2 regions of the Lysinibacillus sp. GW247-5R2A genome follow, and region 2 is predicted to be linked to the other one. Evidence: predicted binding sites of a transcription regulator. Region 2 holds the regulator's gene; the other holds the start of a gene.
What was found. Region 2 encodes CtsR, which represses protease genes until heat stress. Its sites were predicted from a motif close to ATGGTCAATAAAGGTCAAACA; they were not measured.
Positions count from the first base shown of each region.

Region 1: clpP (ATP-dependent Clp endopeptidase proteolytic subunit ClpP) is a predicted target of CtsR. The motif match lies at 2,408-2,428, and genes of this name have one in related genera.

Region 1 covers NZ_JBWKZL010000009.1:35,437-39,824, forward strand. The annotation lists gene AC07YC_RS14535 (gluconeogenesis factor YvcK family protein) at 1-268, shown strand, start outside; gene whiA (DNA-binding protein WhiA) at 357-1,304, shown strand; gene AC07YC_RS14545 (HPr family phosphocarrier protein) at 1,418-1,675, shown strand; gene clpP (ATP-dependent Clp endopeptidase proteolytic subunit ClpP) at 1,727-2,320, opposite strand; tRNA gene AC07YC_RS14555 (tRNA-Arg) at 2,638-2,712, shown strand; gene AC07YC_RS14560 (basic amino acid ABC transporter substrate-binding protein) at 3,212-4,006, shown strand; gene AC07YC_RS14565 (amino acid ABC transporter permease) at 4,087-4,388, shown strand, end outside.
Region 2 covers NZ_JBWKZL010000010.1:141,643-146,030, forward strand. The annotation lists gene corA (magnesium/cobalt transporter CorA) at 1-780, opposite strand, end outside; gene AC07YC_RS16105 (class I SAM-dependent methyltransferase) at 816-1,499, opposite strand; gene AC07YC_RS16110 (DUF4870 domain-containing protein) at 1,625-1,930, shown strand; gene AC07YC_RS16115 (CtsR family transcriptional regulator) at 2,194-2,664, shown strand; gene AC07YC_RS16120 (UvrB/UvrC motif-containing protein) at 2,678-3,220, shown strand; gene mcsB (protein-arginine kinase McsB) at 3,217-4,326, shown strand; gene AC07YC_RS16130 (ATP-dependent Clp protease ATP-binding subunit) at 4,316-4,388, shown strand, end outside.

The sequences.
Region 1 (4,388 bases), on a different contig from region 2:
TCATGTATCGGCCATACATAAGCATGTTGGCGCTTCCTTTATTGATTCGATTTTAGTGAATGATGAAGAATTACCGAATCCTGTAAAAGAATTGTATAAAGAAGAAAGAGCAGAGCCAGTGACATTTGATGTGGCAAAGCTTGAAAGTATGGGATTAGAGGTTATAAGGCGCGATATTGCTACAATTCGATCAGATGGTACGGTTCGACATAATGCTACGAATGTTGCAGAGTGGCTGGTAGATTATGCCGGTATTTATGATCGGTAAGAGAACTGATAATAGAAACATAAAGTGTTTATTGTATATGGTAAGATGAACATATACATAGAAATTATGATTGAAAGGGGGGCGTGATATGTCTTTTGCTTCTGAAACGAAAAAGGAATTAACCCAAATAGAAGCGGACAATCATTGTATGAAAGCAGAAGTTTCTGCCCTAATTCGTATGAATGGTTCATTATCCTTTGCGAATAAACAACTAAGTTTGGACGTGCAAACTGAAAACGCTGCAATTGCAAGAAGATTATATACGATTATGAAGAAATTGTATCCGTACAATGTGGAATTGCTAGTTCGTAAGAAAATGCGATTGAAAAAAAATAACGTATATATTTGCCGTGTAAGAGAAGGAGCGCGCGAGCTGTTAATTGATTTAGAAATCATCTCAGACGACTTTCAATTTAATCATACGATCTCAAGAAAGCTCATTAAAAAAAATGGTCAAAAAAGAGCCTATTTAAGAGGTGCATTTTTAGCAGGAGGCTCTGTCAATAACCCAGAAACGTCCGCCTATCATTTGGAAATTTATTCCTTATATAAAGAACATGGTGAGGCATTGATGGATTTAATGAATGAATTTGAACTCAATGCCAAAACAATTGAACGTAAAAAAGGCTTTGTTACTTATTTAAAGGAAGCTGAAAAAATTTCTGATTTCCTTAATATTGTAGGCGCCCATCAGGCAATGATGAAATTTGAGGATGTTAGGATATTGCGAGACATGCGCAATAGTGTCAATCGTATTGTGAACTGTGAAACGGCCAATCTAAACAAAACAATTGGAGCAGCATTACGGCAGGTAGAGAATATTCGATTTATTGAAAATTCTATTGGACTTGACCAACTACCAGAAAAGCTTCGTGAAATTGCACGATTACGAGTAGAATATCAAGATGTTACGTTAAAAGAACTTGGTGAAATGGTATCCAGTGGCAACGTCAGCAAATCAGGTGTCAACCATCGTTTAAGAAAAATAGACGAAATAGCAGATGCATTAAGACGCGGTGAAAAAATAGGTGGTTAAGTTTTCATACTTTTCAGGTATGAATGTCATGCGTAATCGCTTATTGTTCTTTTGCTAGTAAGTAAGGTAAGATAAAACTAATAGATGAACGGTAGTGAAGGGGAGTTTTGAGAATGATCGAGAGAAGAGTCCAGGTTAAATTAAAATTAGGACTACAAGCTAGACAAGCGGCACTATTTGTGCAGGAGGCCAATCGTTTCAGTGCGGATATCTTTCTAGAAAAAGATGAAAAAAAAGTGAATGCCAAATCGATAATGGGTGTTATGAGCTTAGCGGTTGCGAAAGGTACCGAAGTAACGTTAAGTAGTGAAGGCAATGATGCTGAGCAAGCGGTTACAGCATTAGCTACAATTATTGAAAATGAAGATTAACAAACAAATAAAAATGCCTCTCAGAGTAATTTTCTGGGAGGCTTTTTAGTATTATTTATTATCCGTACTACGGTGCATAATGTGATCGATTAAACCATATTCTTTTGCACGTTCAGCTGTCATGAAGTTATCACGATCTGTGTCTCTTGCAATGACTTCAAGTGGTTGACCAGTGCGTTCAGATAAAATACCGTTTAATTTTTCACGTAAGAATAAAATACGTTTAGCAGCAATTTCAATTTCTGTCGCTTGACCTTGTGCGCCACCTAGTGGTTGGTGAATCATTACTTCCGCATTTGGTAATGCAAAACGTTTACCAGGTTCACCCGCAGCAAGTAAGAAAGCTCCCATTGATGCAGCCATACCAATACAAATCGTTTGAACTTTTGGCTTAATAATTTGCATTGTGTCATAAATAGCCATACCAGCCGTAATTGATCCACCTGGCGAATTAATGTAAAGAGAAATGTCTTTGTCTGGATCTTCTGCTTGTAGGAAAAGTAGCTGTGCGACAATTGAGTTTGCCACATTGTCATCGATAGCACTTCCTAAAAGGATAATGCGGTCTTTAAGTAGACGTGAATAAATGTCATATGCACGCTCACCACGGCTTGTTTGTTCAATAACTGTAGGAATTAAATTCATGTTAAATCCTCCTTCAAAAAACTAAATTCGATTACCTTTGCTGAAATCTACATTGTTTATTTCAGCTGTAACCTTATCATACACATTATAGTCAGGGAAGGTCAAATATTAACCCTGCTAAAGTGAAATTAATTAAAATAAAAAAATAAATTCTTTTTTGCATTCTATGGTTGAATTATATGTGATACGTTTGTATAATAGGTAAGGTTATAAGTTTGAAAGTACAGGACACTATTTTGCAGGTATGCTTCAAAAGAGGATTATCTACATCATGCTTTTCGCAAGCCTAGGGTGAGTACTTTTTTTTTGTGTTTTTTGCCCTCGTGGTGTAATGGATAACACGTAAGATTCCGGTTCTTGCACTGGGGGTTCGATTCCCTCCGAGGGCGCCATTTTACTGAATATTGATATACTGTAATAGCTCAATCTCCTAATAAGTAGTTTAGCAGCCTGCTTAGTGGGGATAGAGAGGAAAAGTAATGGGAATACTGTCCTAGTTGGCATTATTCCCCTATTTATGCCTTTCAAACCTTCAAGAAAGCAACAACTCCAAATTATTTTTTAGTGAACATACTGTCCGTGAAGGCTAGGAATAGCCGAAAAAAAGAATCCTTTCTGAGGGGATTCTTTTTTTTTGTTTAAATTTATCGAAATTTGACATTGCTCCTATTGTATATATATTAGTTTTAGGTTCGTTTTCTTGTTATTAATGCTTATTTTTTCTATTTAAGTAGCTTTACCATTCATTAATATGAAAAAATATTTAGTTTTATGCGAAAAGTTGTTGTGCAAATACTATAATATTAATATAATTGACCTAATAGTCTAACATTTCCGAATTGCGAAAAATAATACGCAGGATGGAAAATTATCGAAATAGGGGGAAATGCAATGAAAAAAACAGCTTGGATGTTACTTATGATGATAGCAGCGCTAACTTTAGCACTTGCAGGATGTGGCACAAAGGACAATGCTTCTTCTGGTAGCACACCTTCAGAAGGTGCGGATGGCAAGAAAGTATATAAAGTAGGTACAGAAGCAACTTTTGCACCGTTTGAATCTGTTGACGATAAAGGGAAAATTGTAGGGATTGATGTCGATATTTTAAAAGCAATTGCTGATGAAATGGATTTCGAGGTAGAGTGGAATAATATTGGTTGGGAACCTGTTTTCCAAACAATTAAAAACGGTGAAACACATATTGGTGCTTCAGGGATTACAATTACAGATGAGCGCAAAGAATCATTCGATTTTACTGAGCCATACTATGAATCTCAATTATTAATTGTTGTGAAAGAAGATTCAAAGATTAAATCATTAGAAGAATTAAAAGATAAAAAGGTGTCCGTACAAATTAATGCTACTGGCCATATGGCAGCTAAAAAGTTACAAGGTGAAGCAAGTACAAATATTATGGCTTTTGAAAGTCAGCCAATCGCAATTCAAGAAATGCTAAATGGTAATGTTGACGCAGCTATTGGAGACAATGCGGTAGTATACGAATATATTAAAGCGCATCCAGATCAAAAAATTAAAGTCATTCAAGATGACGCATTCGAAAAAGAATATTATGGCTTTATGGTTCAAAAGGGGAATAAAGAGCTATTAGATAAATTAAATGAAGGTCTGAAAAAGATTAAAGAAAACGGTAAATTAAAAGAAATTACAGGTACTGATTTCGAATAATATGGTAATGCCACTCGCCAAGCAGTATGCTAGCGACTCATTTAATGGATGTGACTTTAAAGGGGAAATGGGGTTTTCGGATGGACATCTTTGACCTACGCTGGGACATTGTCTGGAACTACCGAAATATGTTTATACGAGGTATTGGCGTAACACTTATTTTGACACTTAGTGGTTATTTTGGCGGTATTCTTTTAGGGCTGTTTTTAGGACTAGGGAAATTATCAAGTAAAAAATGGATCTATTGGCCATCAAAATTATATGTGGATTTATTCCGCGGAACACCAATGCTTGTTCAAATTTTATTAATACACTTAGCTGTTATTCCAACCATTTTTGGACATTCTTTAGGGTATATGGTTTCAGGGATTACAGCGCTTAT
Region 2 (4,388 bases):
GATTGTTAGAGTCATCATTATGCCGTTCATGCGGCTTGAGCTCATAGCCATATAGCTATCTCGCATATCTGCTGTCAACTCTCGATTTGATTCAACCATTTCTGTCAGTTTTAGAAGATGGTCGTATATATCTCCAAAATAAGCTCTTTCAGATTTGTTTAATGAAAAGCGGTAAGAATTAAGTACTCGATATAAAAGGTCTCGCATCGGTAAAATGGCACGCCGCAAATCGAGCAAATCACTACGAAATTCGAAGACAATCTTCATGGCATTTACATTGCTTTGGTATGTAAGCTCGCCTTCAAGTGCATTTAAATGATCTTCAATTTTATAAACAAGCGGAAAATAACTATCAACGATTTTATCAATGGTTTGATACGTTAAGTAGACGGTGCCACGTTCCCAGTTTTTTGGCTGGCTTTCTAACATCTTTTGTACCTTTTCAATTTCGGGTACTGGGTTCTTATGGAATGTCACAATATACTTATTTGAGGCAAAAATATTAACCTCTTCTGCAGCTAAGGTCAGCTCGTTTAATCGATGGATGACGAAAAAATGGAAATCGTCATAAAAATCGAGTTTAGGTCGTTGTAATCGCATTAAGCAATCTTCAATAGCTAGTGGGTGAAAATGAAAAAATGAATCTAGCAAAGATTCTTCCTCTGCAGTTGGGCAATTAAAATCGACCCAGTACCATTCGAATTCTTGTTGATGTATGGATTCCAAAGGGAAATCTTTTAGTAATTGTTGTTTTTTTGTAATGCCAATGGTGCTTATCACAGCTTTCACCTCAAAGTATTTACTACAAAATATATTTACTGTTCTTCTTTAAAGCATACCCATCCACCAAACAAAGTAGTGGCAAAAAATCGAGAAGGCTTTATAAAACCTGCTTCTTGTAATAATGTTAAAATCGCTTCCTCGGGCATAAAGGACAGGGCCCGGATGGATTTTTCCATTTCTGCAACATCAGCTACGGAAAGCTTGGTATGTTGAAGCCAATAGGAACGCCATAAATCGAATTGCAGTTCCGTTTCAATAGTACCAGGTTGACCGTATTTCGAAACTAGGACAAACGGTGCGCCAGGTTGTAAATGGTTCCAAATTTCTTTTAAGGTCGATAGCTTATCCTCATAGCTTTGAATAAAATGAAGGACGAGTACACAACTAGCTGCATCAAATTTTATAGCAGGTAGATGGGTATCCAGCAATGTTCCTTGATAGAAGGACAGATCATTCGGTAAAGATTGGAGACGCTCCTTTGCTATATTAAGCATGGATTCTGACGGATCAATACCTGTAAATGACCAATTTGGTCTTCCATCTGCTAGCTGTAATATTTCATTGCCACTGCCTGCACCAATAACCAATATATCCGCATGCTCATGTAATGTGGAACGATAAAAAGTTTGTATTAAACGAAGCATTGCATCATAGCTTGGTAGAGTACGGCGAATCCCCTTTTCATATTCATTTGCTAATGTGTGGTTGAATTCCATTTCTCATCACGACCTCTCAAAAATTTTTTAAAAAACTCACTTTAAATTGAAACTATTACGGGTATAGTTCCGTAAATAGTAGTACATAAAACGATAGATAACGTATAAAGAAAGGGTTGATATATATGGAGAGTAAATGGTCTAAAGTAATCATACACGCAAGTTCGTTTTTTGCGCCATGGTTAGTTCCCATTATCTTCTTTTTAGTTAGTTCGGATGAGGAAGTGAAGGCAATTTCTATTCAAGCCATTCTTTTCCAACTTGTCATGGCAATTTTACTTGCTGTTTCTGGATTCTTAAGCATTTTCATTATTGGCATTCCATTTTTAATTGTTTTCGGTATTATGCTATTTGTAGTACCAATTATCGGTATCGTCAAAGCATTAACTGACGAGCCTTGGCGTTATCCAATTGTAGGTCGTTGGGTATAATTTTTATAGACGCAAGTATATGCTAGTTGCATATGCTTGCGTTTTTTCTATGGATAAAAAGGGTACATTAGGTGTAGGAAGAAAAAAGATATGCTCGTTAACGACTAATTAGTGCTATTTTCTACGCTTGAATATAGTTTTTTAGCCTTTTCATTTTTCTCTAGGCGAAATCATTGCAATTATTTTCAAGCGTTTTGTATAATATACTCAAAGAAAGTCAAAGATAGTCAAAGTCAGTGAAGCAAGCGAGGTGTATTCCTAAAATGCGTAATATATCAGACATCATAGAAGGTTACTTAAAGCAAGTACTTGAATTAGGTGGAGAAGGGCATATTGAAATAAAACGTAGTGAAATTGCAGACAAATTTCAATGTGTACCATCACAAATAAATTATGTCATTAATACAAGATTTACCGCCGAGCGAGGTTACCTTGTGGAGAGCAAGCGAGGTGGTGGTGGATACATTCGAATTTTACGTGTCCGCGCGAATTCACAGATTGATCTAATCGACGATGTTCTCCGGCATATTGAAGGTGGCGCATCGCAAACAATGGCAGAAGATTTAGTATATCGACTTATCGATGAGCAGGTAATTTCAAAGCGAGAAGCGAAATTAATGTTAGCAGCAATTGATCGCTCAACAATCGATTTACATCTCCCTCTAAGAGATATAATTCGAGCAAGAATATTGCGGGCGATGCTGACAACTATAAAATATGAGCAACAGAAATAGTGAGGTGATGGAAATGATATGTGAACATTGTAAACAACGTAATGCGACAGTTACTGTAACACAAGTTCAAAATGGGCAAAAGGTGGAGCACCATTATTGTGACGTCTGCGCCTCACAATTCCATCCATTTCATGCAGAGTTTAAACAGGAGCCAGTTTCCATACAACAGTTATTATCAAACTGGTTTGGCTCACCTACATGGCAAAAGGTAGGAGAAAAACAACAAACACAGCCACAACAGCAAACATGCCCACAATGTGAATTTACGTATAAGCAATTTTTAAAAGAAGGTAAATTTGGTTGCCCAAGCTGTTATGACACTTTTAGTGAGCATTTGCCTAAGCTCTTTAACCGCATACAGGCAGGGCCCCAACATATTGGGAAAATGCCAGGTGCCCATAGCAATGTGTATGTCATTAAAAAGCAAATAGAGGATATCCGTAAACGCATGAAGTTTGCTGTAGATGAAGAGCAATTCGAAGAGGCAGCAAGGCTTCGAGATGAAGTCAAAGAGCTTGAGAAGCAGCTACAATTTGAAGGTGGTGATGTGTCTTGATGATTGAATCATTTTTAGAGCGTGCGACACCTACTTGGATGGGTATCGAAGACGATTATTCTGATATTGTCATTAGTACACGAATTCGCCTTGCTCGAAATTTAGATGGCTATCGTTTTCCACTATCGTTTTCAGAGAACGAGGCTTTACAGGTGGAGCAGGCAGTTACACATGCAATAAGTGATAGTCCAACCCTTCAAAATGATTATGCATATTTTGCTATCAATGATCTAACACCTTTACAACGTCAAATTCTTGTAGAAAAGCATTTGATTAGTCCGCAGCTTGCCAAAAAAGAGCAGGTGGGCTCCGTGCTTCTGTCACAAGATGAATCCGTGAGTATTATGGTGAATGAAGAAGATCATTTACGCATTCAATGTATGACAGCGAGTTTCCAGCTTCAAAATGCCTATGAACAAGCGAATAAGATTGACCGTATTCTAGAGAAGGTCTTACCTTATGCTTTTCGAGATACGTTTGGCTATTTAACAAGCTGTCCTACGAATATTGGTACTGGGCTACGAGCATCTGTGATGATGCATTTACCTGCTCTTACGTTAACCGGACAGATGAATCAAATTATAAATGCGATGACACGTCTAGGTATGACCGTAAGAGGTATATATGGTGAAGGAAGCGAAAATTTAGGAAATGTTTATCAAGTGTCCAACCAAATTACACTTGGAAAGACAGAAGAAGATATTTTAGCAGATATACAAAGTGTTGCTGAAAAAATTATACAAAAAGAACGGCATGCGAGAGGTAGATTGATGGAAAAGGCCGAGCTGGCTTTAGAAGATCGAGTTTACCGAGCTTTAGGTACCCTTACGTATGCAAGAATTTTAACGAGTGAGGAAGCGGCTACCTGTCTTTCGAATGTTCGTTTAGGAGTCGACCTACAGTTGATTGACGGTATACTCGCAACAACTTTAAATGAGTGTGTCGTCAGTATGCAACCAGGTTTTTTACAGCATTATGCAGGTGAGGCATTACCGCCTGCTGTACGTGATCGTGTACGAGCTGAAATGCTTCGTGAGGCATTATTTCAAACACACACGAATAAGCCTAATAATGGGGAAAAAGGAGAGGATTTATATGATGTTTAATCGTTTTACACAACGCGCGCAAAAAGTATTACAGCTTGCTCAGGAAGAGGCTATTCGTTGGA